Dehalococcoides mccartyi CG5: one gene and its partner. Each later gene encodes a partner of the first gene's protein in a complex. Links are inferred from orthologs where the notes say so. Each region holds a gene or a part of one and is shown in the gene's direction. Other genes may lie near its edges. The genes, in order: X794_RS04830 and uvrB.

Evidence for each region.
Region 2: the proteins of X794_RS04830 (region 1) and uvrB are in contact, whole or in part, in a crystal structure (PDB 7EGT), measured with the Thermus thermophilus proteins. The link is inferred for Dehalococcoides mccartyi CG5 from one-to-one orthologs. Residues at the interface, in WP_096412145.1 of Thermus thermophilus: His654, Arg656, Phe657, Gln666, Asp668, Glu669, Lys680, Arg681, Leu682, Ser683, Lys685, Tyr686, Ala687; in WP_096411307.1 of Thermus thermophilus: Glu23, Leu25, Arg26, Asp27, Gly28, Glu29, Arg30, Phe31, Arg55, Glu326, Asp327, Phe328, Glu379, Ser382, Gln383, His398, Gly400, Arg401.

What each region holds. Positions count from the first base shown.
Region 1 is NZ_CP006951.1:911,803-923,250, reverse strand. Bases 8,458-11,448 are described here. They hold X794_RS04830 (ATP-dependent helicase), read left to right. Parts: upstream 8,458-8,840; coding sequence 8,841-11,057; downstream 11,058-11,448. Other genes in these bases: mutL (DNA mismatch repair endonuclease MutL), read left to right, coding at 11,156-11,448; pyrR (bifunctional pyr operon transcriptional regulator/uracil phosphoribosyltransferase PyrR), read right to left, coding at 8,458-8,573. Outside these bases: GTP cyclohydrolase I FolE, read left to right, coding at 1-436; X794_RS04860 (dihydroorotate dehydrogenase electron transfer subunit), read right to left, coding at 518-1,303; carB (carbamoyl-phosphate synthase large subunit), read right to left, coding at 1,313-4,552; carA (glutamine-hydrolyzing carbamoyl-phosphate synthase small subunit), read right to left, coding at 4,608-5,702; X794_RS04845 (dihydroorotase), read right to left, coding at 5,738-7,024; X794_RS04840 (aspartate carbamoyltransferase catalytic subunit), read right to left, coding at 7,027-8,022; more of pyrR, read right to left, coding at 8,025-8,457. UniProt on the Escherichia coli protein: A helicase with DNA-dependent ATPase activity. Unwinds DNA duplexes with 3'-5' polarity. Translocates on single-stranded DNA with 3'-5' polarity. Initiates unwinding more efficiently from a nicked substrate than double-stranded DNA.
Region 2 is NZ_CP006951.1:308,729-320,175, reverse strand. What follows is about bases 166-3,155. They hold uvrB (excinuclease ABC subunit UvrB), read left to right. Parts: upstream 166-658; coding sequence 659-2,653; downstream 2,654-3,155. Other genes in these bases: X794_RS01565 (DNA translocase FtsK), read right to left, coding at 2,838-3,155; X794_RS07370 (hypothetical protein), read left to right, coding at 2,650-2,799; ruvA (Holliday junction branch migration protein RuvA), read left to right, coding at 166-613. Also shown: crossover junction endodeoxyribonuclease RuvC, read left to right, coding at 1-32; more of ruvA, read left to right, coding at 29-165; more of X794_RS01565, read right to left, coding at 3,156-5,288; X794_RS01560 (ribonuclease J), read right to left, coding at 5,308-6,963; X794_RS01555 (uracil-DNA glycosylase family protein), read right to left, coding at 6,970-7,590; glyA (serine hydroxymethyltransferase), read left to right, coding at 7,724-8,971; X794_RS01545 (ribose-phosphate diphosphokinase), read left to right, coding at 8,987-9,961; preprotein translocase subunit SecA, read left to right, coding at 9,965-11,447. UniProt on the Escherichia coli protein: The UvrABC repair system catalyzes the recognition and processing of DNA lesions. A damage recognition complex composed of 2 UvrA and 2 UvrB subunits scans DNA for abnormalities.

The sequences.
Region 1 (11,448 bases):
GAACCAAGACCCGGCAGAAGTTTTGCGGGTTGGATACGAACTTGGCCACCGCGAGATGGTTATTGTAAAAGATATACCTTTTTACTCTATGTGCGAGCATCACCTTCTGCCCTTTTCGGGGGTAGTCCATATAGGTTATATCCCCAACATTGACGGGCGGGTAGTAGGAATAAGCAAGCTTGCCAGAGTGGTTGAAATTTATGCCAAACGCCCCCAGATACAGGAACGCATGGCCACCCAGATTGCGGACGCTATTATGGACGGGCTTAAATGTGACGGAGTGGCCGTAGTGATAGAGGCCGAACACATGTGCATGGTGATGCGGGGCATCAAAAAGCCCGGCAGCCGGGTGATAACCTCGGCACTTCGCGGTAGTTTCCATAAGTCACCCGCTGCCAGAGCAGAGTTTCTTTCGCTTATCCAGCACAAGGGCTAATTAAAAGTTTAAAATATATGTGAAATGATAAAAGGGGCTTTAAAGCCCCTTTTCGGTTGTACATTTACTGGAAGAGCAGTTTTATATCTTGACTTCGTCCCAATAGATATCCTGTATATCAAATACCGGCCCGTCGTGACAGACAGTTTTCATACCTTTGGTGGTTTTTACAGCACAGCCGTAGCAGATACCCAGACCGCAGGCCATACGTACTTCCAGTGAAACCTGCACGTCTTTTTGGGTAAGTCCGCTTTCCTTGGAAAGGGCTTTCAGCATGGGCATAGGTCCGCAGGCTATTATCTGGTCTGCATCCGCCAGAAACTCCGCCAGATGGCGGGTGATAAGCCCTTTTCTGCCCATAGCCCCGTTTTCAGTGGTAATATGGCAACTGGCTTCTTCCGGAAGCAGGTGGGCGGGGCAAACCTGAAGCTCGGTTTTGGCCCCCTGTATCAGGCTGACCCGTTTGCCCTGCTTCAAGGCTTCGTCTGCCAGAAAACGGAGAGGGGCTATACCCAGTCCTCCTCCCAGCAGAAGCAGGTGTCGGCTTTGTTCGCTTATCCTGAACCCGTTGCCCAAAGGCCCCAGTACCGAAAGGCTGTCTCCGGTTTGGAGTTTGCTGAGCCAGTTTGTGCCGCTGCCTACCACTGCATACATCAGGGCGATAAGCCCTGTTTCCCTGAGGCACTGGTAGATGGAAATAGGCCGCCTGAGCAGGTTTTCACCGCCGCAGGATAGCATTACAAACTGCCCCGGGCTGGCAACGGCGGCTATTTCGGGTGCTTCAAGCCACATCAGGCAGATGCCGGGCATGACCTCTTCATTTTCAATTACACCGGCTGAAAGCTGGTTTAGCTGGGTAGTCGTCACTATATTTTCCTAACTGCCGCTTTTGCCCTGGCGGTATTCATTTAAGGGCAAGACTGTTATCTGGCGGTTGCCGTTTGCCAGAGCTTCCACAGCGGCTTTGGCGGTATCCATAGAGGTAAAGCAAGGCACTTTGCGTTCGGCGGCTGCCCGGCGGATATAAAAACCGTCCCGCAGGGGTACTCTGCCACCGGTCATGGTATTTATCACTCCGCAGACTGTGCCGTTACGGATAATATCCACAATATTGGGGTGACCCTCGTCCAGTTTCTTGCTTATCTGCTTAACTGTTATACCGGCGGCGGTTATCATGGCGGCAGTGCCTTCGGTAGCATAGAAATTATATCCCAGCCCATGCAGGGTACGGATAAGGGGCAGGGCTTCGGCCTTGTCACGGTCAGCTATGCTGAATAGGAGAGTGCCTGTTTCGGGCAGCATTATAGATGCCGCCTGCAAGGTTTTTACCAGAGCTTTATTGAAGGTGTGGTCTACTCCCATTACTTCGCCGGTGGATTTCATTTCCGGCCCAAGGTATGTATCCACCCCCACCAGCTTTGCCATGGAGAAGACAGGGGCTTTTATGGCTACCAAATCCGTATTAGGCATAATACCGTTTTGATAGCCCTGTTCGTTTATAGTTTTACCCAGCATAACATTTACAGCTATGTCCACCATGGGTACACCAGTTACTTTTGAGAGGAAAGGGACAGTTCGTGAGCCTCTGGGATTTACCTCCAGTACATATACTATATTATCTCCCCCTTCGGGGTCTTTGGAGACTACAAACTGGATATTCATAAGCCCGCGTACGTTCAGGGCTTTGCCGATGCGAATAGTATAGTCTGTAATGGTCGCCAAATCATGTTCATTCAGGTTTTGGGTGGGGTAAACTGCCATGGAGTCTCCGCTATGGACGCCTGCCCGTTCAATATGCTCCATAACGCCGGGGATAAACACGGTTTCCCCGTCTGCAATGGCGTCTACTTCCACTTCCTTGCCCACCAGATATTTATCTATCAGTATGGGGTGTCCGGTATTCAGCTCTATGGCGGCGCTCATGTAGCGTACAAGGTCGGATGCATCACTGACTATTTCCATAGCCCGTCCACCTAGTACGTAACTTGGGCGGACTACCACCGGGTAGCCAATACTGTCGGCTATGCTGAGAGCCTCGTCCAGACTGGTTATGCCGGCCCCCGGTGCTTGAGGAATGCCCATCTCGGATAGCAGGCGTTCAAAACGGCGGCGGTCTTCGGCCAGATCTATAGCCTCGGCTGATGAACCGATGATGGGATTGCTGCTTCGGGTAAGGGGAGCAGCCAAGTTTATAGCCGTCTGCCCGCCGAACTGGACAATGCTGGGAGTGGATTCGGGTGCGGATATGTTTTCATTTTCCAGAATATCCCGAACACTTTCTTCGTCCAGAGCTTCAAAATACAGACGGTTTGAGGTATCAAAATCTGTTGAGACCGTTTCGGGGTTGGAGTTTATCATAATGCTCTGCAAACCGGCCTTTTCTAAAGCCCAAGCGGCATGCACCGAGCAGTAGTCAAACTCTATTCCCTGTCCTATACGGATAGGGCCCGAACCTATAACCACTGCTTTTTTAACATTCTGGGGGATAGCTTCATTTTCATCTTCATAGGTGGAGTAGAAATATGGAGTGGCGGCATCAAATTCGGCGGCACAGGTGTCCACCATTTTGAATACCGGTTTTATATTCCATTCCAGCCTTGTCTGCCTGACCTGTTCGGCCAGTTTGCCTGACAGGGTGGCTATTTCTTCATCTGAAAAACCCATTTGTTTGGCTTCAAGCATAAGCAGGGGGGTCAGATTTTCCTTAAGCAGGCGTTTTTCCATGTCGGTAATATTTTTCAGTTTGTATAAAAACCAGTTATCTACCATTGTTTTTTCATGGATAGCTTCGGGTGTATGCCCGCGGCGGAGAGCGGCCAGTATTGTCCACAAGCGGGTATCATGGGCATGAAGGGGATAGGTGGAAAGGTCATCTCCCATTATCCAGCTGCGGTCTTCCCAGAGTACGGTTTTCTTGCCGAACTCCAGAGAGCGGATGGATTTGTGGATAGCCGCTTCAAAACTGCGGTCAATGGCCATGACTTCCCCGGTGGCTTTCATCTGCGTGCCTAAGCCCCGGTCTCCAAGTGCAAATTTGTCAAAGGGGAAGCGGGGGATTTTAGCTACAATATAGTCTACGGCAGGCTCAAAACAGGCCAGAGTTTTGCCGGTAACGGTGTTTGGTATCTCATCCAGCCGTTTGCCAATGGCTATCTTGGAAGCCACCCGGGCAATGGGGTAACCGGTGGCCTTGCTGGCTAGGGCTGATGAACGGGATACTCTGGGATTAACCTCAATTACATAATATTCGTTGCCATTCGGGTTTAGAGAAAGTTGTACGTTACAGCCGCCTTCAATACCCAATGCCCGTATTATCTTGATGGAAGCGGTGCGGAGCATCTGGGACTCTTTGTTGGTAAGGGTCTGGACGGGCACAACTACAATGCTGTCTCCGGTATGCACCCCCATCGGGTCAAAGTTTTCCATATTGCAGATAGTTATGCAGTTGTCTGCCCCGTCACGCATTACTTCGTATTCAATTTCTTTCCAGCCGGCAACCGACTTTTCCACCAGTATCTGGTGGATGGGTGAGGCATTCAAGCCTGTTTGAGCCACTTCCTCAACTTCATCCCAGTTATGGGCGAACCCGCCGCCGGTGCCGCCAAGGGTATAGGCCGGGCGTATTACCACCGGCAGGCCTATCATATGGGCAACACGGAGTGCGTCTTCGGCTGTAGTCACAGTTTCCGAAGGAGGAACAGGTTCGCCTATTTTAGTCAGCAATTCTTTAAAAAGTTCGCGGTCTTCGGCGGTGCGGATGGTATTTATGGGTGTACCCAGTGAACGCACGTTGTACTTGGCAAGCACGCCTGCGTCTGCCAGATCTACCGCCAGATTAAGTCCGGTTTGTCCGCCCAGAGTAGGCAGCAAACCGTCCGGCCGTTCTTTTTCAATGATTTTGGTTATAGATTCAACGGTCAAGGGTTCAATATATACCCTGTCCGCAACATTTTCGTCAGTCATAATAGTAGCCGGGTTGGAGTTTACCAGTATGGATTCCACCCCTTCTTCACGCATGGCTTTGCAGGCCTGGGTACCGGCGTAATCAAATTCGGCTGCCTGTCCGATGATAATGGGGCCGGAGCCGATAATAAGAACTTTCTTGGGTTTATTCATCACTTCGCATATTCCTTTTTGCTTTCTCAAATAATCCAGTTATGGGTTTAGTTATTTACTTTTTGGTTTGCTTTATCATTTCCACAAACTGCTTAAACAGATAAGTGGAATCCATCGGGCCGGGTGAGGCCTCAGAGTGATACTGGATAGAGAATACGGGCAGTTCACGGTGGCGAAGCCCCTCCACAGTACCGTCATTCAGGTTAAGGTGACTGACTTTCAGGTCATTTTTCAGGGTGACAGGGTCAATGGAGTAGCCGTGGTTTTGCGAGGTTATATACACCCGTCCGCTCTCAAGGTCTTTGACCGGGTGGTTTCCACCCCGGTGTCCGAATTTCAGTTTAAATGTTTTGGCACCGAAGGCTCTGCCAATCAGCTGGTTGCCAAGACAGATGCCCATGACGGGGTATTTTTCGCACACATGTCTGACGGTGGTTATCAGATAGTCCAGCAGTTCGGGGTTGCCGGGGCCGGGCGAAAGAACTATGCCGTCAGGATTAAGTGTGTCAATTTCTTTGGGGCTGGTGGTGCAGGGCAACACGGTTACCTTGCAGCCGTGGGATTTAAGCTGGTTAAGTATGGAATACTTAAGCCCGCAGTCCAGTACTGCTACATGGAAGCCGGCAAAAGAGGGCTTTTCTTTCTGCCATTCATATGGTGAGGGTGTGCTTATTTTGCGTACAAAATCAATCTGTCCGTAGTCAGGCGTATTGCGGATAATTTTCAGGGCTTCTTCAGGTGTTTTGGTACTGGTTACCATGCCCCTCATTACCCCGGCTAAGCGCAGTTTGCGGGTAATGGCACGGGTATCAAGACCGCTTATGCCGGGTATGCCAGCTTTTTCCAGAAAGGAATGAACCGTTTGGGTGCTTTGGTAGTGGCTGGGCTGGCGGCATTCCTGATGGACTGCAAAGGCAGTTGCTCTGATGCAGGCAGATTCATTATCAAAGGGGTTTATCCCGTAATTACCTATAAGGGGGTAAGTGGGGACGATAATCTGGCCGGTATACGAAGGGTCGGTCAGCATTTCCTGATATCCGTTCATGCTGGTATTGAAGACTACTTCGCCTATAGCTTCAGTTTCCGCTCCGAAGCTTTTGCCGGTAAATACTGTTCCGTCCTCCAGTACCATGTATGCTGTATTCGTCATTTACTCTGTCCTTATCACTTTCTAAACTGGCTGTTCTATGCTTGTTGGTAAACTATCTGGCCGCAGGCAATGGTGGTATTTACCCTGCCTTTAAGCTTGCGTCCCTCAAGGGGTGTATTTTTACCCTTTGAGAAGAATTTGGCGGTATCTACCGTCCATTCTTCATCAGGGTCAAATATAACCACGTCTGCGCATGAGCCCGCTTTCAGGTTGCCGATATTTTGGTATTTTTCACCCAGTACCTGCTGAGGTCCAAGGGTCAGCTTCTCTATAAGCAGGCTTAAACTAAGCTTGCCTGAGTGCACCAGACCCATCAGGCTGGCAAGTGCGGTTTCCAGCCCTGAAATGCCGTTGGCGGCTAGACCAAACTCACACAGTTTGTCATTTCTGGTGTGTGGGGCATGGTCTGTGGCTATGGCATCTATAGTACCGTCCTTAAGCCCAGCTATAAGTGCTTCAATATCCGTTTGGGTGCGAAGCGGCGGGTTGACCTTGGCACTGGTGTTGTAGCCGTTTACTTCGGCTTCGGTCAGGGTCAGGTGGTGGGGAGTAACCTCCGCACTTACCCGTATGCCTGCGGCTTTGGCTTGGCGTACCAGTTCCACCGAACCGGCGGTGCTGATATGGCAAAGGTGCAGCCGCCCGCCGCTTTCTTTGGCAAGGGCAATATCCCTGTTTACGGCAATTTCTTCAGTGGCGTTGGTTATACCCTTTAAGCCCAGACGGCAGGCCAGAAGCCCTTCGTTCATCAGTCCGCCTTCTGCCAGACAGGCATCTTCACAGTGTTCCATAATGGGCAGGTCAAAGGTTCGGCTGTAAAGCAGGGCGTTTAAGAGCAGGGAACTGCCGGATACATAGTCACCATCATCCGAGAATCCCACCACTCCCGCTTCGGCCAGTTCTCCCATGGGGGAAAGTTCCTGTCCTTTGCGTCCTTTGGTGATGGCGGCAATGGGCAGTACCCGTATGAGTGAGACCTTTGTGGCAGTGTTTTTAATAAAATCTATGACCGGCAAACAGTCTGCTGCGGGATTGGTGTTGGGCATGGGGCAGATGGAGGTAAAACCGCCGGCTGCGGCTGCTTTGCACCCGCTTTCAATAGTCTCTTTGCCCTCAAACCCCGGTTCACGCAGGTGTACGTGCAGGTCTATAAAGCCGGGACAAACCACTTTGCCGGTGGCGTCTATTACTTTTTCGGTTTTTTCGGGAGAGATATCCTTGCTTATTCCGGTAACCAGTCCATTCTCAATCAGCAAATCAGCCACGTTATCCGTGCCGCTGGCGGGGTCTATGATGCGTCCGTTTTTTATCAGTATTTTCATGTTTATATTTCCTTGCTTCCGCTGCACAGGTAGAAGAGTGCCATGCGTACCGCTACCCCGTTTTTTACCTGTTCGTTTATGACAGACTGTTCTCCGTGCACTACAGACTGTGAAAGTTCTATATCTTCATTTACCGGGCCGGGGTGCATGACAAGGGAGTTTGGTTTTGCCAGTTTCAGTATTTCTTCGTTCAGTTGGAAATAGCGGGCATATTCCCGTATTCCGGGCAGAAGCCCGCTTTGCTGGCGTTCACGCTGCAGGCGCAGCCCCATTACCACGTCAGCTCCGCTGACTGCTTGCTTTATATCTGTTTCCAGTGTGACTTCAGGGAAGATTTTGCTATTGGTATTAAGTCCTTCAGGTAGCAGTGTATACGGGGCGCACAGGGTGATTTTGGCTCCCATTTTGCTTAGCCCCCAGATGTTGGAGTGGGCTACCCGGCTGTGTTTTATATCCCCTATCAGGGTTATTTTCAGCCCTTCCAAGCTGGATTTGTGCCTTAGTATGGTAAATATATCCAGCAGTGCCTGACTGGGGTGGGCATGCCAGCCGTCACCGGCGTTTATAATGTTTGCATGGCAGTTGTTTGCCGCCAGATAAGGCGCTCCTGACAGGGGGTGGCGCATGACTACCATATCCGCCCCCAGTGATTCCAGCGTATCCAGCGTATCCAGCAGGCTTTCCCCCTTGGAGATACTGCTCTGGGAAACATTCAGGTTTAACACATCGGCTGAAAGGCTTTTGGCTGCCAGCTCAAATGATGAACGGGTACGGGTGGAAGGTTCGTAAAAAAGGGTAGCTATGGTTTTCCCCTTAAGTGCCGGCACTTTCTTTACCGGGCGGGACAGGATATCCAGCATAACGCCGGCTGTCTGCATAACCATATCCAGTTCTTCACGGCTGAAGTTATCCAGATCAAGTACATGGCGGTGTTTCCAGCCTTGTACTTCTGAAAGCAGGGTTTCTGTGTCTGCGGGTGTCTTGGGTATGTGTGTCATATTTATACCTCACCTGCTTCGTCATCCAGTATCAGTACCTCGTCCTGTCCGTCAGTTTCAGTCAGGCGGACTTTTATCTTCTCGTCCCGTGCGCTGGGTATATTTTTACCTATGTAATCTGCCCTTACCGGCAGTTCGCGGTGACCCCTGTCTACCAGTACTGCCAGCTGGATGGCTTTGGGGCGTCCGTAATCTATCAGTGCATCCATAGCCGCCCGGGTGGAACGCCCTGTGAAGAGAACGTCATCTACCAGCACCACTATCTTGTTATTTATGCTGAAAGGTATATCCGTGTTTTTGATAGTGGGATGGAAACGCTGGGAATCAAGGTCATCACGGTAGAGAGAAAAATCCAGTGTCCCCACCGGGATTTCAAGCCCTTCAAAGCGGAGAATATTTTCGGCCAAGCGGTTTGCCAGCGGTACGCCCCGGGTATACATGCCGATAATCACCAAATCCCGGCTGGACTGGTTTCTTTCCAGTATTTCATGGGCAATGCGGGCTAAAGTCCGGCGGATATCTTCGGCGCCCAGTATTACTTTTTGTGCCATAAAAAAACCTCTTACCAACATTTGCCGGCAAGAGGTCAAAAGACGCTTCTTTGTCTAAAATCCCTTACCGGCCTCTCAGGACCAGCTTAAAGGTAAACCTGTATTCAATTTACTTCAGCTATTATATCACCAGTGGTCAAGCCGGGCAAATTTATTTTCAGCATATTTAAAAATATTTAAAGGGCAAAACAGGCGTTTATTCGGGTTTATTCCTGACTTTAACTGAAATGACCTTGGCGGCTAATAATGTTATAATACCCCTGTTTCATGCAAGACATACTAACAGGGCTAAACCCCGCTCAAAAAAAGGCCGTTGAAGCCGTGGAAGGGCCGGTGCTTATACTGGCCGGTCCGGGCAGTGGTAAAACTAGAGTTATTACCCACCGGATTGCCTACCTGATAAAAGTAGTAGGTATAACTCCCCACCGCATTATGGCTGTTACTTTTACCAACAAAGCCGCCCGCGAAATGGAAACCCGCTTGAACCAGCTGGTTCCTTCAGCGGTGGGACGCCTGACCATGGGTACTTTCCACGCTATTTGTGCCCGCATACTAAGGCAGGACGGTCTTCCTTTGGGTGTGCCGTCTGACTTTGTGATATACGATGATGACGACCAGCAGAGCCTTATAAAGCAGGCCATGGCTGAGCTTGAGCTTGACCCGAAACGTTATCCGCCCGCTTCCATAAAAAATGCTATCAGCCAAGCCAAAAGCCAGCTGGTGCTTCCGGCCTATTACTTTGAAAAGGGCAGAAGCTATTTTGAAGAGATGGTAGGCAGGGTTTATGAACTCTATGAGAAACGCCTCAAGCAGAACAAGGCTTTGGATTTTGATGACCTTTTGTTAAAGGTTGTCCAGCTTTTTAAGCAATACCCTGAGGTGCTGGCCGGATACCAGGAACGCTATCTGCATGTAATGGTAGATGAGTTTCAAGATACCAATCTGGTTCAGTACGAACTGGTCAAGATGCTTTCAGCCAAGTACCGAAATATCTGTGTGGTGGGTGACCCTGACCAGTCTATTTATTCATGGCGTTCTGCAGACCTTAGAAATGTTTTTAACTTTGAGACTGATAATCCGGGTGCGAAAGTGGTTTTGCTTGAGCAGAACTATCGCTCCACTAAAAATATTCTGGAAGCAGCTTCATGTGTTATTGCCCCGAACAGCGGACGCAAGCCTATCAGTTTGTGGACCGAAAACGAATCCGGCCAGCCTATAGCTGTGGTGGAAACCTTTAACGAACAGGAAGAAGCCCAGTTTGTGGTTTCTGAAATTGAGAAGCTCACCCGCTATGAAAAGTTCAGCCCCGGAGATATAGCTATTCTCTACCGCACCAACGCCCAGTCGCGGGCTTTGGAGGAAGCTTTTATCCGTTACGGCATGCCTTACCGTCTGGTTTCCGGCACTCGGTTCTACCAGCGGCGCGAGGTTAAAGATATTGTGGCCTATCTGCGTTTACTTCAAAACCCGCAAGATAGCGTCAGCCTCCAAAGGGTTATAAATATACCCACCCGCGGAATAGGGGCTAAAACCCTTTCAGACCTTGCCCAGTTTGCCAGAGAGCAGGATATAAGTCTCTACCAGTCACTTATAAATTTGTCAGATGAAAATGCCCCCAAACCGCCAATACCCAGCCGCGGTTTGAAACCCCTGATTGATTTTGGGGCTTTGCTGAAATCACTCATCATTGATGCTCAAACCCTGCCCCTTTTAAACCTGCTGGACAGGCTGCTTGAGGGTATAAGCTACCGTGAATTTCTGTTTGCATCCGAAGACGGAGAGGAACGCTGGGATAATATACTTGAGTTGCGGACTGTTGCCCAGCAGTATCAGGAAATACTCCCGCCCGAAGGGCTTTCGGCCTTTCTGGAAAGTGTGGCACTGGTCTCGGATTTGGATAGCCTTGAAGAAGGTGTTTCGGCAGTTACCCTTATCACCTTGCATCAGGCTAAAGGGCTGGAGTATCCGGTGGTTTTTATGGTGGGTATGGAAGAGGGTGTCTTGCCCCACAACCGTTCGTTTGATGACCCTGCCCAGATGCAGGAAGAACGCCGTCTGTGCTATGTGGGTGTAACCCGTGCCAAGAAACGCCTTTATCTGGTGCGGGCTTTCCGCCGCTCACTTATGGGGCAGAGCAACGTAAATGAACCTTCCCGTTATCTTAAAGACATACCTCAAAGCATTACCAAAGGCCGTGAAAAACAGCCTCTGCTTGGGCAGCAAACCCCCGGACAGGCGGTTTTGCCTGTTATAAAACAGCATGTGCAAAGTGCGGGCATGCCCGTTAAGTCTGCCCCGTCTCCTGCCCCCAAATTACTGGAATTGGAAGCGGGTGACAGAGTGCTGCACCCCCAGTTTGGCGAAGGGATTGTGACCAGTATCAACCGGATGAAAAATGATGCCGAGGTTATGATATCTTTCCATTCTGTCGGCATGAAGCGCCTGCTGCTCAGTTTTGCCCGCCTGACCAAACTGGAAAACTAATCGGGGCTGTTTTAATTAGCCGTTTTTCCCCGCTGCCTATTTACCAAATCCCCCTTAGAGTTTAGAATGAAATATATTTTCTAAAAGGGAAAGTATTTATGCCTATAAAATTGTTGGACAAGGCTACTATTGCCCGAATAGCCGCTGGCGAAGTCATTGAAAGGCCTGCTTCAGTGGTCAAAGAACTGCTGGAAAACTCTCTTGATGCGGAAGCCAAGCGGGTGGATATTGTTATCCGCGAGGGTGGTATCGGCTATATAGAGGTGAGTGATGACGGGTGCGGTATAACCTCTTCTGAAGTATTGCTGGCCTTTGAGCGGCATGCCACCAGCAAGCTTTCCAGCTTTGAAGGTATATATGCTATAGCCAGTCTGGGTTTCAGGGGCGAAGC
Region 2 (11,447 bases), 590 kb from region 1 along the record:
CAAATATAATCTCACAGGGAGACTTAACATGATTTCAAGCCTGAACGGTATTCTGGAAGCCAGCGGCAAAGACTGGGCAGTAATAAATGTCTCAGGGGTAGGTTTTCGCTGTTATATGCCCGCCACTTCTCCCGCCCTTATCGGCGGGCTGGGGCAGAGAGTACGGGTATTTACCCACCTGCACGTCCGTGAAGATGCCCTGTCCCTGTTCGGTTTCGCCACAACCGAGGAACTCTCCCTGTTTGAAACCCTAATAGACGTAAGCGGCATAGGTCCTAAACTGGGCTTGGCTATGCTTTCGGTTATGAATGCCGAAGCCTTGGCTTCAGCCATAATAAGCGGCAACGCAGAGCTACTCTCCACCATACCGGGCATAGGCAAAAAAACCTCCAGCCGCATTATTCTGGAACTGAAGGACAAGATAGCCAAAAACTGGGAGGCAGGGGTACTCAGCCAGGTTACCGAAGCCAATTCAGATATTTTAGCTACCCTGACCGCTCTGGGGTACTCCTCAAGCGAAGCCGCCAAAGCCATCTCCAGTTTGGGGGATAACGGTGACTTGCCTCTGGAAGAACGGATAAAACTGGCACTAAACTACTTTAACAACAAGTAACATTTGTAGATTGCCCTGCCCCACTCAAAAGTTTATAATTTTGGTATGCCATCTTTCAAAATAGTCTCAGATTTTGCACTTACCGGTGACCAACCCCAAGCAGTGGAAAAACTGGCTAAGGGACTGGTAAGCGGGCTTACAGACCAGACCCTGCTGGGAGTGACCGGCTCAGGCAAAACCTTTACCATGGCTAACGTTATAGCCAGAGTAAACCGCCCCACCCTGATAATCAGCCACAACAAAACTCTGGCCGCCCAGCTCTATTCAGAAATGAAAGAATTCCTGCCCGAAAACTCGGTGGAATACTTTGTCAGCTATTATGATTATTACCAGCCTGAAGCTTATGTCCCCCAAAAGGACATGTACATTGAGAAAGATTCAGATATAAACGAGGAGATTGATAAACTCCGTCATGCCGCTACCCGTGCCCTTTTTGAACGCCGGGATGTGGTTATCGTAGCCTCGGTTTCCTGCATATACGGTTTGGGCGAACCGGAAGAATACCGCAGTTTTGTACTCCCTTTGAAAAAGGGCCAATCTTTCCGGCGTGACCTTATCCTGCGGCGTCTGGTAGATATGCAGTACGAACGGAATGACCTTGATTTCTCCCGCGGCAAATTCCGTCTGCGGGGAGATACTCTGGAAATTCAGCCGGCTTACGAAGAACTGGCACTCAGGGTGGAATTCTTCGGTGATGAAATAGAACGGATAGTCAGCCTTGACCCGGTAAGCGGCGAACTTCTGGCTGGTATAGAAGAGATAAATATCTACCCCGCCAAGCATTTTGTGACCTCAGCCGAAAAAATGGCTGAGGCCATAAAGAGCATTCAAGCCGAGCTTGAAGACCGCCTGAAGGAACTGGAAGCCGAAGGCAAGATGCTGGAAGCCGCCCGCCTGAAGCAACGAACCAATTATGATTTGGAGATGATGGAACAGGCAGGATATTGCTCAGGGGTGGAAAACTATTCCCGTCATCTGGCAGGGCGAAAAGCAGGCAGTGCCCCTTGGACACTACTGGATTATTTCCCGGAAGATTTTCTGCTGATAGTTGACGAGTCCCATATGAGCCTCCCCCAGATACGGGGAATGTACGCCGGAGACTCCGCCCGCAAAAAAACTCTGGTGGACTACGGCTTCCGCCTGCCGTCAGCTATGGATAACCGCCCCTTGAGCTTTGATGAATTTAAAGCCAGAGTCAAACAGGCTATTTATGTATCAGCCACACCCGGCCCGTATGAAAAAGAACACTCCCTGCAGGTAGTGGAGCAGCTGGTACGCCCCACCGGTCTGCTTGAACCGGTCATGACGGTAAAACCCACCGTCGGGCAGATAGATGACCTGCTGGAAGAAGTAAAAAAACGGGTAGCGAAAAATGAACGGGTGCTTATCACTACCCTTACCAAAAAGATGTCTGAAAAGCTGGCTGATTATCTGGTAGAAATGGGAGTAAAAACCCATTACCTGCACTCCGAGGTAGATACTCTGGAACGGATAGAAATACTCCGTGACCTGCGTCTGGGGGTTTATGACGTAATAGTGGGCATAAATCTGCTCCGCGAAGGATTAGACCTGCCTGAAGTCAGTCTGGTGGCCATACTGGATGCCGACAAAGAGGGATACCTTCGGTCTGAACAGGCACTTATCCAGACTATGGGACGGGCTGCCCGCCATGTGGACGGGCAAGTAATAATGTACGCAGATAAAATAACCGGGTCTATGCAGCGTGCCATGGATGAAATTATCCGCCGCCGTAAAATACAGGAAGATTATAACCGCCTGCACAATATTACCCCGCAGGGTATCCGCAAGGCTATCAAGGATATAAATGAACGTATCCGCTCGGTCACAGCCGAAGTCAGCGGCCCGGAGTTCAGACCCACCCCCACCCTCAGGGAAGATATTGCCCGTTTGATAAAAGAACTGGAAAGCCAGATGAAAAAAGCGGCTAAAAATCTGGAGTTTGAACGGGCAGCCCTTATCCGTGACCGGGTGGTGGAACTGCGTGCCGCACTTGAAATAGACCCGCTGGGCAGAAAATGAAAGACCCGAATAAGACACCCCAGACCCGTCAGGAACAACGTGAACAAAGGCTGCTAAGCCGCCGTAAACAGATGACCCAGCACGGCAAAGGCCTTGCACAAGTTTACAAAGACGCAGTTGAAAAGAAAGCCAAACAAAAGCCCTGAAATAATCAGGGCTTTTCTAATACTTTAAGCTGTATTACTTAATACTCATCTTTTGGTACTTCGGCTTTGCCGTCATCACCCTCAATAGCTTCCCGCAGTTCATCTGCCAAGCGGGCAGCTCTGGGGTAACCAATATGCATCTTCCTCTGCAGGAACGAGGCAGAAATAATATTGTTATGCTCTGAAATAAGTGCCATGGCCTCGTCAAACAGAGGGTCTTTGGTTCGGCTTTTTTGAGCCGGCGGCGGGGCGGTTATCTCCTCCACTTTCAAAGCTTCAGACGGAGAGATATCTTTCTGGTTGGTCCAAAAGTATATCAAGCGTTCACTTTCGGCATCCGAAACATAACAGCCCTGCAGACGTTTGGGTTTAGCAGCCTCGGTAGGCATGTAAAGCATATCACCCCGCCCCAGCAGTTTTTCCGCACCCACCATATCCAAAATAGTCCGCGAGTCTACCTGTGAGGTAACCGCAAAACTGATACGGGTGGGAAAGTTAGCCTTGATAAGCCCGGTGATGACATCTACTGACGGGCGTTGGGTAGCCACTACCAGGTGGATACCCACAGCTCTGGCCATCTGAGCCAAGCGGCAAAGGATGTGTTCAACCTCATCAAAACCGGCCATCATCAGATCTGCCAGTTCGTCTATAATCAGTACAATAAAAGCCATTCGGTCAGAACCAACACGGGTCTTGTTGTAACCCTCAATATTGCGTGAACCGGCTGCCGCCAGTGTCTGATAACGTCGGTCCATCTCAGCCGCCAACCAGCGCAGGGCAGACAGAGCTTTTTCCACGTCTACAATTACCGGTGTAGCCAGATGAGGCAAACCGTTAAATGGGGTAAGTTCCACCCTTTTGGGGTCAATCATAATAAACTTCACGCTTGCAGGCGTATTGTTCAGCAACATACAGCATATAATGGAGTTCAGGCAGACTGTTTTACCTGAACCGGTAGCACCGGCAATAAGCAAATGGGGCATCTTGGTCAGGTCACCGGAAACAGCCTCACCGCCTGCACCTTTACCCAAAGCCAAAGCCAGTGGTGAGCGAGCCAGTATCTTCTGGAAAGTGTTAGTCTCCATAACGCTCCGCATGGATACCACCCCGAAAGAAGTGTTAGGTACTTCGATACCTACTATAGATTTACCCGGCACAGGGGCTTCTATGCGTAAACTGGGTGCGGCCAGAGCCAGTGCCAGATCGTTTGCCAAAGAGGCAATACGGTCAACCTTGACCCTTGTCTTGGAAACCTCCACTTGCCGGGAAGTAGTCTCCCCGTCTTTATCACGTTCTTTTATTTCTTTAAATTTGCGGTCCCAGCCCGGTTCCACCCCGAATTGGGTAACGGTAGGTCCGGCATTTATCTGGATAACCTTGCCCTCCACCCCGTAACTGGCCAAAGCATCTTCAATAGCCCGTGCCCGCTGAAGATTATCCGCTTCCGAAAAACCTATTTCGGTAGTTTTATCCAGCATTTCTATAGGCGGCAATTTCCAGCCGTCCATCTCTACCAAACCCTCAGCCTCGCCATATTTCTTCCAGACTTCGGAAGCCACCTGCCTGCGGTCAGCGTCCGAACGGTCATCAGCCGGTTTGGGTTCTCTGGCAGTATTTTCCGCCGGCATATTGGGAAGCTCTGTCTGGGGAGCAGTTTTAGCTGCCAGAGGGTTTTTAATCTCTATTACCCGTGATTCGGTTTTGCCGAATGAGGGCAGTTTTATAGATGGAAGTTCTATCTTCGAGGCAGGTTTTGTGTTAGCTAACCTGCGGACAGGTTCACCCATATCAGGGCTGATACTGTCTTCGTGACCACCAAATACCGGACGGCTGACTACCGTACGGTCAAGCCGGGCTACTTCAGGCATATTAGAACGGCGGGAGGGTCTGAAAATACCTTTGAAAAGCCCACTCAGGCTTTTCCAGACTGCACCCGGAGCTAAAAGTATGATTCCCAGCACAATCAGAGCCAGTACCCGCATAAATCCGTTTACATCGGTTTTGCCGCCCAGTATGCCTAAGCCTATGTCACCGCCGGCATCCATCATACCCAGCATACCCCAAGCCGCTAGAATAAGCACCACCCCGCCCAGCCATTTGTTCCAAAGATTCAGACGGTAGCGGTGAGCCCATTCGGACATCTGGTCAAACCTGAGAGCCACAATAGCAATAATAATACCCAAAAGAATAAGCAGCAGCCCCCAGCCAAACAGGCCGGCCGTACCACTGCCGAAATTGGCAAAAAAGTCTGTCACGCCTTCCCATTGCCAGACCACAAAGGCCATAGCCGAAGCTACCAGCATAACCCAAAGCCAAGACGCTCCTCCCTTGGCGGGAGTGCTTGAAAAAGCCTTCTTTGAGGCGATTTTTTTGGTCTTGCTACGCACAAGGGCAGGTTTCTTACGCTTGCTTGCAGTTATCTTAGCCGGGGTTTTTGCCCTTGGCCTTGCATTCCGCAGGGTTTCTCTGGGATCTTCTTTTTTAGGCATATCAACCTCGTCTACAAACCTACACTTTTACCATAACCGGGATAACCATGGGACGCCGTTTAGTCTGCTCGTAGTAAAACTTGTTCAGCGTTTCTTTAACATCATTATACATAGCCCCCTCGGGAATATCCTTACCGTCATGGTCAAGCAGCTTGATTATAAGGTCACGACTGGCATCCAGCATAGCTTTAGATTCATCAGGATCAACAAATCCCCTGGAAACAATATCCGGCCTGCCCACCAGCATACCGGTTTGCTTGTTAATAGCCACAATTGCCACTACGATACCGTCCTGTGAAAGCATACGGCGGTTGCGGAGTACCACCCCGCCCACATCACCCACACTCAAACCATCTACGTAGACATTGCCGGACGGGACTTTGCCCGTAATACGACCGGACTTGGTATTTAACTCCAGTATATCCCCGTCTTCCATGACAAAGGCATTTTCCGGAGCAACACCCATAGTCCGGGCAAGCTCGGCATGCATGGTCAGGTGGCGGTATTCGCCATGCACGGGCACAAAGTACTTGGGGTTGACCAGATTGAGTACCAGCTTCAGTTCTTCCTGACTGGCATGCCCGTGTACATGTACTTTGGCTATGCGGTCATAAAACACTTTAGCCCCTTGGCGGAAAAGGCTGTCTATAGTACGGCTTACCAGTGATTCATTGCCGGGTATGGGGGACGCCGAAATAATTACGGTATCCCCTTTCATTATGTGGACATGGCGGAAATCACGGTTGGCTATACGAACAAGGGCAGAGGTAGGTTCACCCTGAGAACCGGTAGTCATCAAAACCACTTTCTCCGGGGGTACACGCTGAAGCTGCTCTATATTGCATACCAGACCTTCAGGCACTTTAAGGTAGCCCAAATCGGTAGCCATTTTATGAATTTCAGTCATACTGCGGCCGGCAAAAAAGAGCTTGCGCCCGTATTTGGCAGCGGCATCAATAACCTGCTGCTGGCGGGAAATAAGCGAAGCAAAGGTGGTAACCAGTACCCGCCCCGTAGCCGCCCCGATAATACGGTCAATATTTTCGCCCACCACAGTTTCCGAGGGGGTATAACCGGGCAGTTCCACATGGGTGGAGTCTGACATCAAAAGCAGTACTCCACGCGAGCCCAGCATAGCCAAACGTGACAGATTGGTAGGTTTGCCGTCTACCGGCGTATAGTCCAGTTTGAAATCACCGCTGTGGACTACCGCCCCGATAGGCGTCTGGATAACCAGCCCCACCGAATCCGGCAGACTGTGGCAGACCGGATAGAAGTCTACTTTGAGTTTACCCAGCTTGAAAGTACCGTCAGACGGGATAACATTTATCTTGGTCTGGTGGAGCAGTTTGGCTTCCTTCAGCTTTACCGAAATAAGCCCTTGGGTAAGTTTAGTACAATAAATAGGTACATTTATCTGGGGAAGTATATAGGGTAACGCCCCTATATGGTCTTCATGTCCGTGGGTAATTACAATACCCCGTACTTTTTCACGGTTTTCCAGTACATATGAAATGTCGGGTATTACCAAATCTATACCCAGCATTTCTTCTTCGGGGAACATAAGCCCGCAGTCTATCAGGATGATGTCTTCCCCATATTCTACAGACATCATATTCTTGCCTATCTCACCCAGGCCACCCAGAGGTACAATCTTAAGTTTAGGTTTTGCCATACTTCATCAGAACAGGCCTAACTGCCGGGTTGGAGGTTCTTTGGGAACTAAAAGCGCCTCGGCACATTTCAGTTCTTCAAGCAACCCCGGTATCCGGAGCATATCCTGTTCAATCTCCTTACGTAAGCCCCCCTGGTGCAGGGCTGCGGCCGGGTGGTACATAGGATAATAAATTATCCCGTCCCGTCTCATCGGCTGACCATGAATTTTACTTATGGTAATACCGGTGAAGTACCTGGCCATAGAAAACCTGCCCAGAGTGACTATGATTTTTGGTTTTATTATTTCTATCTGGCGGTCCAGAAAATTGCAACAGGCAGAAATCTCGTCCGGCAGGGGGTCACGGTTGCCCGGCGGACGGTCTTTAACTACATTGGTAATATACACATCTTCCCGCGTAAGCCCTATAGAGCAGATAAGCTCTGTCAGGAATTTGCCGGCTGCACCTACAAAGGGACGCCCCTGCTGGTCTTCGTTAAAACCGGGGGCTTCGCCAATAAACATAATTTTGGCATCGGCATTCCCTTCACCGGGGACAGAACAGGTACGGGTAGTATGAAGATTACAACGTACACAACGGGCTATTTCTATATATATGCCCTTGAGTAATTCTTCTTTATCATGCATTATATTATTTATCTGACATCTAGCTGCCTAATAGGGTTATGATAACACTGTCAATATGTCAAGTCAATTTGATATAATATCCCTTGCGTTGTAGACTTACGCTGATTGTTTTTTTACACCTGAAAGGAGAGCCATGAGCTTTTTAAAGACCTCGGATCCGGCAGTTTATAATGCCATAATGCAGGAAACCACCCGCCTGAAAGAAACAATTGACCTCATAGCTTCAGAAAACTATACCAGCAAGGCTGTTTTGGAAGCTCAAGGTTCAGTTTTCACCAATAAATACGCCGAAGGATACCCCGGCAAACGATATTACGCAGGCTGTGAATACGCAGACGCCGTAGAGGAACTGGCTATAGACAGGGCAAAGACCCTGTTCCATGCCGAACATGCCAACGTTCAGCCCCATTCCGGGGCTCAAGCTAATATGGCCGCCTATTTCGCCATGGTAAAACCCGGTGATACCATAATGGGACTTACCCTTTCCCACGGCGGACACCTGACCCATGGTTCAAAGGTCAATTTTACCGGCAAGCTTTACCATGTAATTGAGTACGGGCTGAATGCCGAAACCGAGCGGATTGACTATGATAATCTGGAAAAACTGGCTATGGAACATCGCCCCCGCATGATTGTGACCGGTGCTTCAGCCTATCCCCGAATACTGGATTTTGAACGTTTCAGGGCTATCTGTGACAAGGTGGACGCCAAACTGATGGTGGATATCGCCCATATTGCCGGTCTGGTAGCCGCCGGGCTTCATCCTTCACCAGTGCCATACGCTGATGTGGTTACCTCTACCAGCCATAAAACCCTGCGCGGCCCGCGCGGCGGCTTTATACTCTGCAAAGAGCAATACGCCAAAGCTATTGACCAGGCAGTATTTCCGGTAATGCAGGGCGGACCTCTTATGCAGGTAGTTGCCGCTAAAGCAGTGGCTTTTCAGGAAGCCATGCAGCCCGGTTTTGTCACTTACCAGAAAAAAACTCTTGAGAATACCCAGGTAATGGCTGAGGAACTACGCAAGCTGGGACTCCGCCTGGTTTCAGGCGGTACCGACAACCATCTGGTATTGGTAGACTTAAGCCCCATAGGGGTAAACGGTTATGACGCCCAGCTGGCACTGCGCAGAGCTGGCATTGTAATCAACCGCAATACCGTACCCTTTGCCGAAAACCAAACTGCCAACGTACCGGCAGGCATACGCCTGGGCTGCCCGGCAGCAACCAGCCGCGGATTTGGTCCGGCTGAAATCCGCCAGACTGTTGGCTGGATTGGCAAGGTACTTAAAAACATAGGTAACGAAGACGTAGAAAAACAGGTACTGGCCGAGGTAATTCACCTCTGCCGCAAATTCCCTGTACCCGGCATAGATATATAAAAAGGGGGAACGGACGTGTTGGTTAACGGCAATTTGACAGAAGAACTGAAAATCTTCACCGGCAATGCAAATCCTGATCTGGCCAAGGCGGTAGCAGAATACCTGAAGGTTCAGATGGGCAAATGCGAAGTTTTCCAGTTTTCAAACGAAAACATATTCGTCCGCATACAGGAAAGCGTCCGCCAGAAAGATGTCTACGTTATCCAACCAACCTGCTCACCCGTAAACCAGAGCATTATGGAACTGCTTATTATGATGGACGCCCTGAAACGGGCTTCGTCAGAGAGAATTACCGCAGTTTTGCCTTATTACGGTTATGGCCGTACTGACAAAAAAGACCAGCCCAGAGTACCCATTACCGCCCGTTTGGTAGCCGACCTTTTGACCACCGCCGGTGCCAGCCGTATACTGACCGTAGACCTGCATGCCCCCCAGATACAGGGCTTTTTCAATATGCCGGTTGACGAACTGACCGCTGAAAACCTGCTGGCTAACTATTTCAAGAAAAAGAACATAAAGGATCTGGTGGTCGTAGCCACAGATGTAGGCATCTCCAAAAAAGCCCGTGACTTTGCCGCCAAACTGGATGCCCCTCTGGCGATTATTGAAAAAAGACGCATGGGCAATAACGACATAACCAGAACCATAAATATCATCGGTGATGTAGAGGGTAAAAACGCCCTGACCTTTGACGATGAAATAGATACTGCCGGCTCACTGGTAGGCAACGTAAATATACTTATAAGCAAAGGGGTGAAAGAAGTATATTCCTGTGCCACCCACCCGGTGCTTTCCGGCCCGGCTATCCAGCGCATTGCCACCTCCCCCATAAAGGAACTGGTGGTAACTGACTCAATACCCCTCACTCCCCAGAAAAAAATAGATAAAATAACTGTTCTTTCCATCGCTCCTCTCATCGGTGAGGCTATTTACCGGATACATACCGGTAATTCCATCGGAGAGATGTACGATCAGATGCAAATGGAGTAAACCATGTTTAAATTCTTTTCCAGCTTCGGAGACTCAAACGAAAAAGAGATCCGGGCACTTGAACCGCTGGTAGACAAAATAAACCAGCTTGAAAACTCATTCACCACCCTGAGTGACGAAGCCCTAAAGGCTAAAACCATTGAATTCAGGGCACGCCTGAAAAATACTTTTGAAACTACTACGGCAGGTATTCAGGAAGATATAACCAGTACCACTGCTGAACTAGCCGAAGCCCAGAAGATAGCCGACAACAGCAAACAAAGCCGCCTTAAAGCCAAACTGGAGTCTTTAAATAAAGACCTTTCCGCTAAAGAGAATACCGCTCTGAACGGAATACTCCCTGAAGCCTTTGCCGCTGTCAGAGAAGCTTCCCGCCGGACTATCGGCCTAAGGCATTATGATGTTCAGCTTATCGGCGGTATGGTACTCCACCACGGCAAGATAGCCGAAATGCGTACCGGTGAAGGTAAAACACTGGTTGCTACCCTGCCCCTCTATCTTAATTCCCTGCTGGGAAAAGGCGTGCATCTGGTAACTGTGAATGATTATCTGGCCAGACGTGATGCCTACTGGATGGGACCTGTTTACCACGCACTGGGGGTTAGCGTTTCCAGTATTTATCCCATGCAAACCCCTACTGAAGAACTGCCTTCACGCCTGTTTGACCCTGACTATACCTCGGAAATACCCGGTGACCCATGGACGCACTTCCGCCCCATCTCACGGCAAGAGGCCTATAAAGCGGATATTACTTACGGAACTTCTACCGAATTCGGTTTTGATTACCTGCGTGACAACCTGCGGCCGGACCTTGCCCAGTGTGTTCAGCGGGATATGAACTATGCCATAGTAGATGAAATTGACAACCTGCTTATAGACGAAGCCCGTACACCTCTTATCATCTCCGCCCCGGATACCGAGGCAGGCAAACTGTACGATGTATTTGCCCGCCTGTCTCCCCGTTTGGTAGCCGTAAAAGACTATGAGATAAATGAGAAAGACCGCAATGCTGAACTGACCGAAGATGGTTGGGCAAATGTGGAGAAACTGCTTTCACGCGAAGGCGTCATGAAGGGCAACAGCCTGTATGACCCCCAGAATGCCCCGCTTATCCGCCACCTGCGAAATGCTCTTTCCGCCAAAGAGTTTTATAAGAAAGACCACCAGTATGTAGTCAAAGAAGGTGAAATTATCATTATTGATGAGTTCACCGGCCGCATGATGCTGGGACGGCGTTACTCCGAGGGCTTGCATCAGGCTATCGAAGCCAAAGAACATGTAAAGGTACAGCAGGAAAGCAAGACCTATGCCACGGTAACCATTCAAAATCTGTTTCGCATGTATCGCAAACTTTGCGGCATGACAGGCACCGCCGCTACTGAAGCGGAGGAATTTTCCAAGATTTATAAACTGGAAGTGGTTATTATCCCCACTAACAAACCCGCCGTTCGTGAAGACTACGGCGACCAGATATATAAAGACCAAT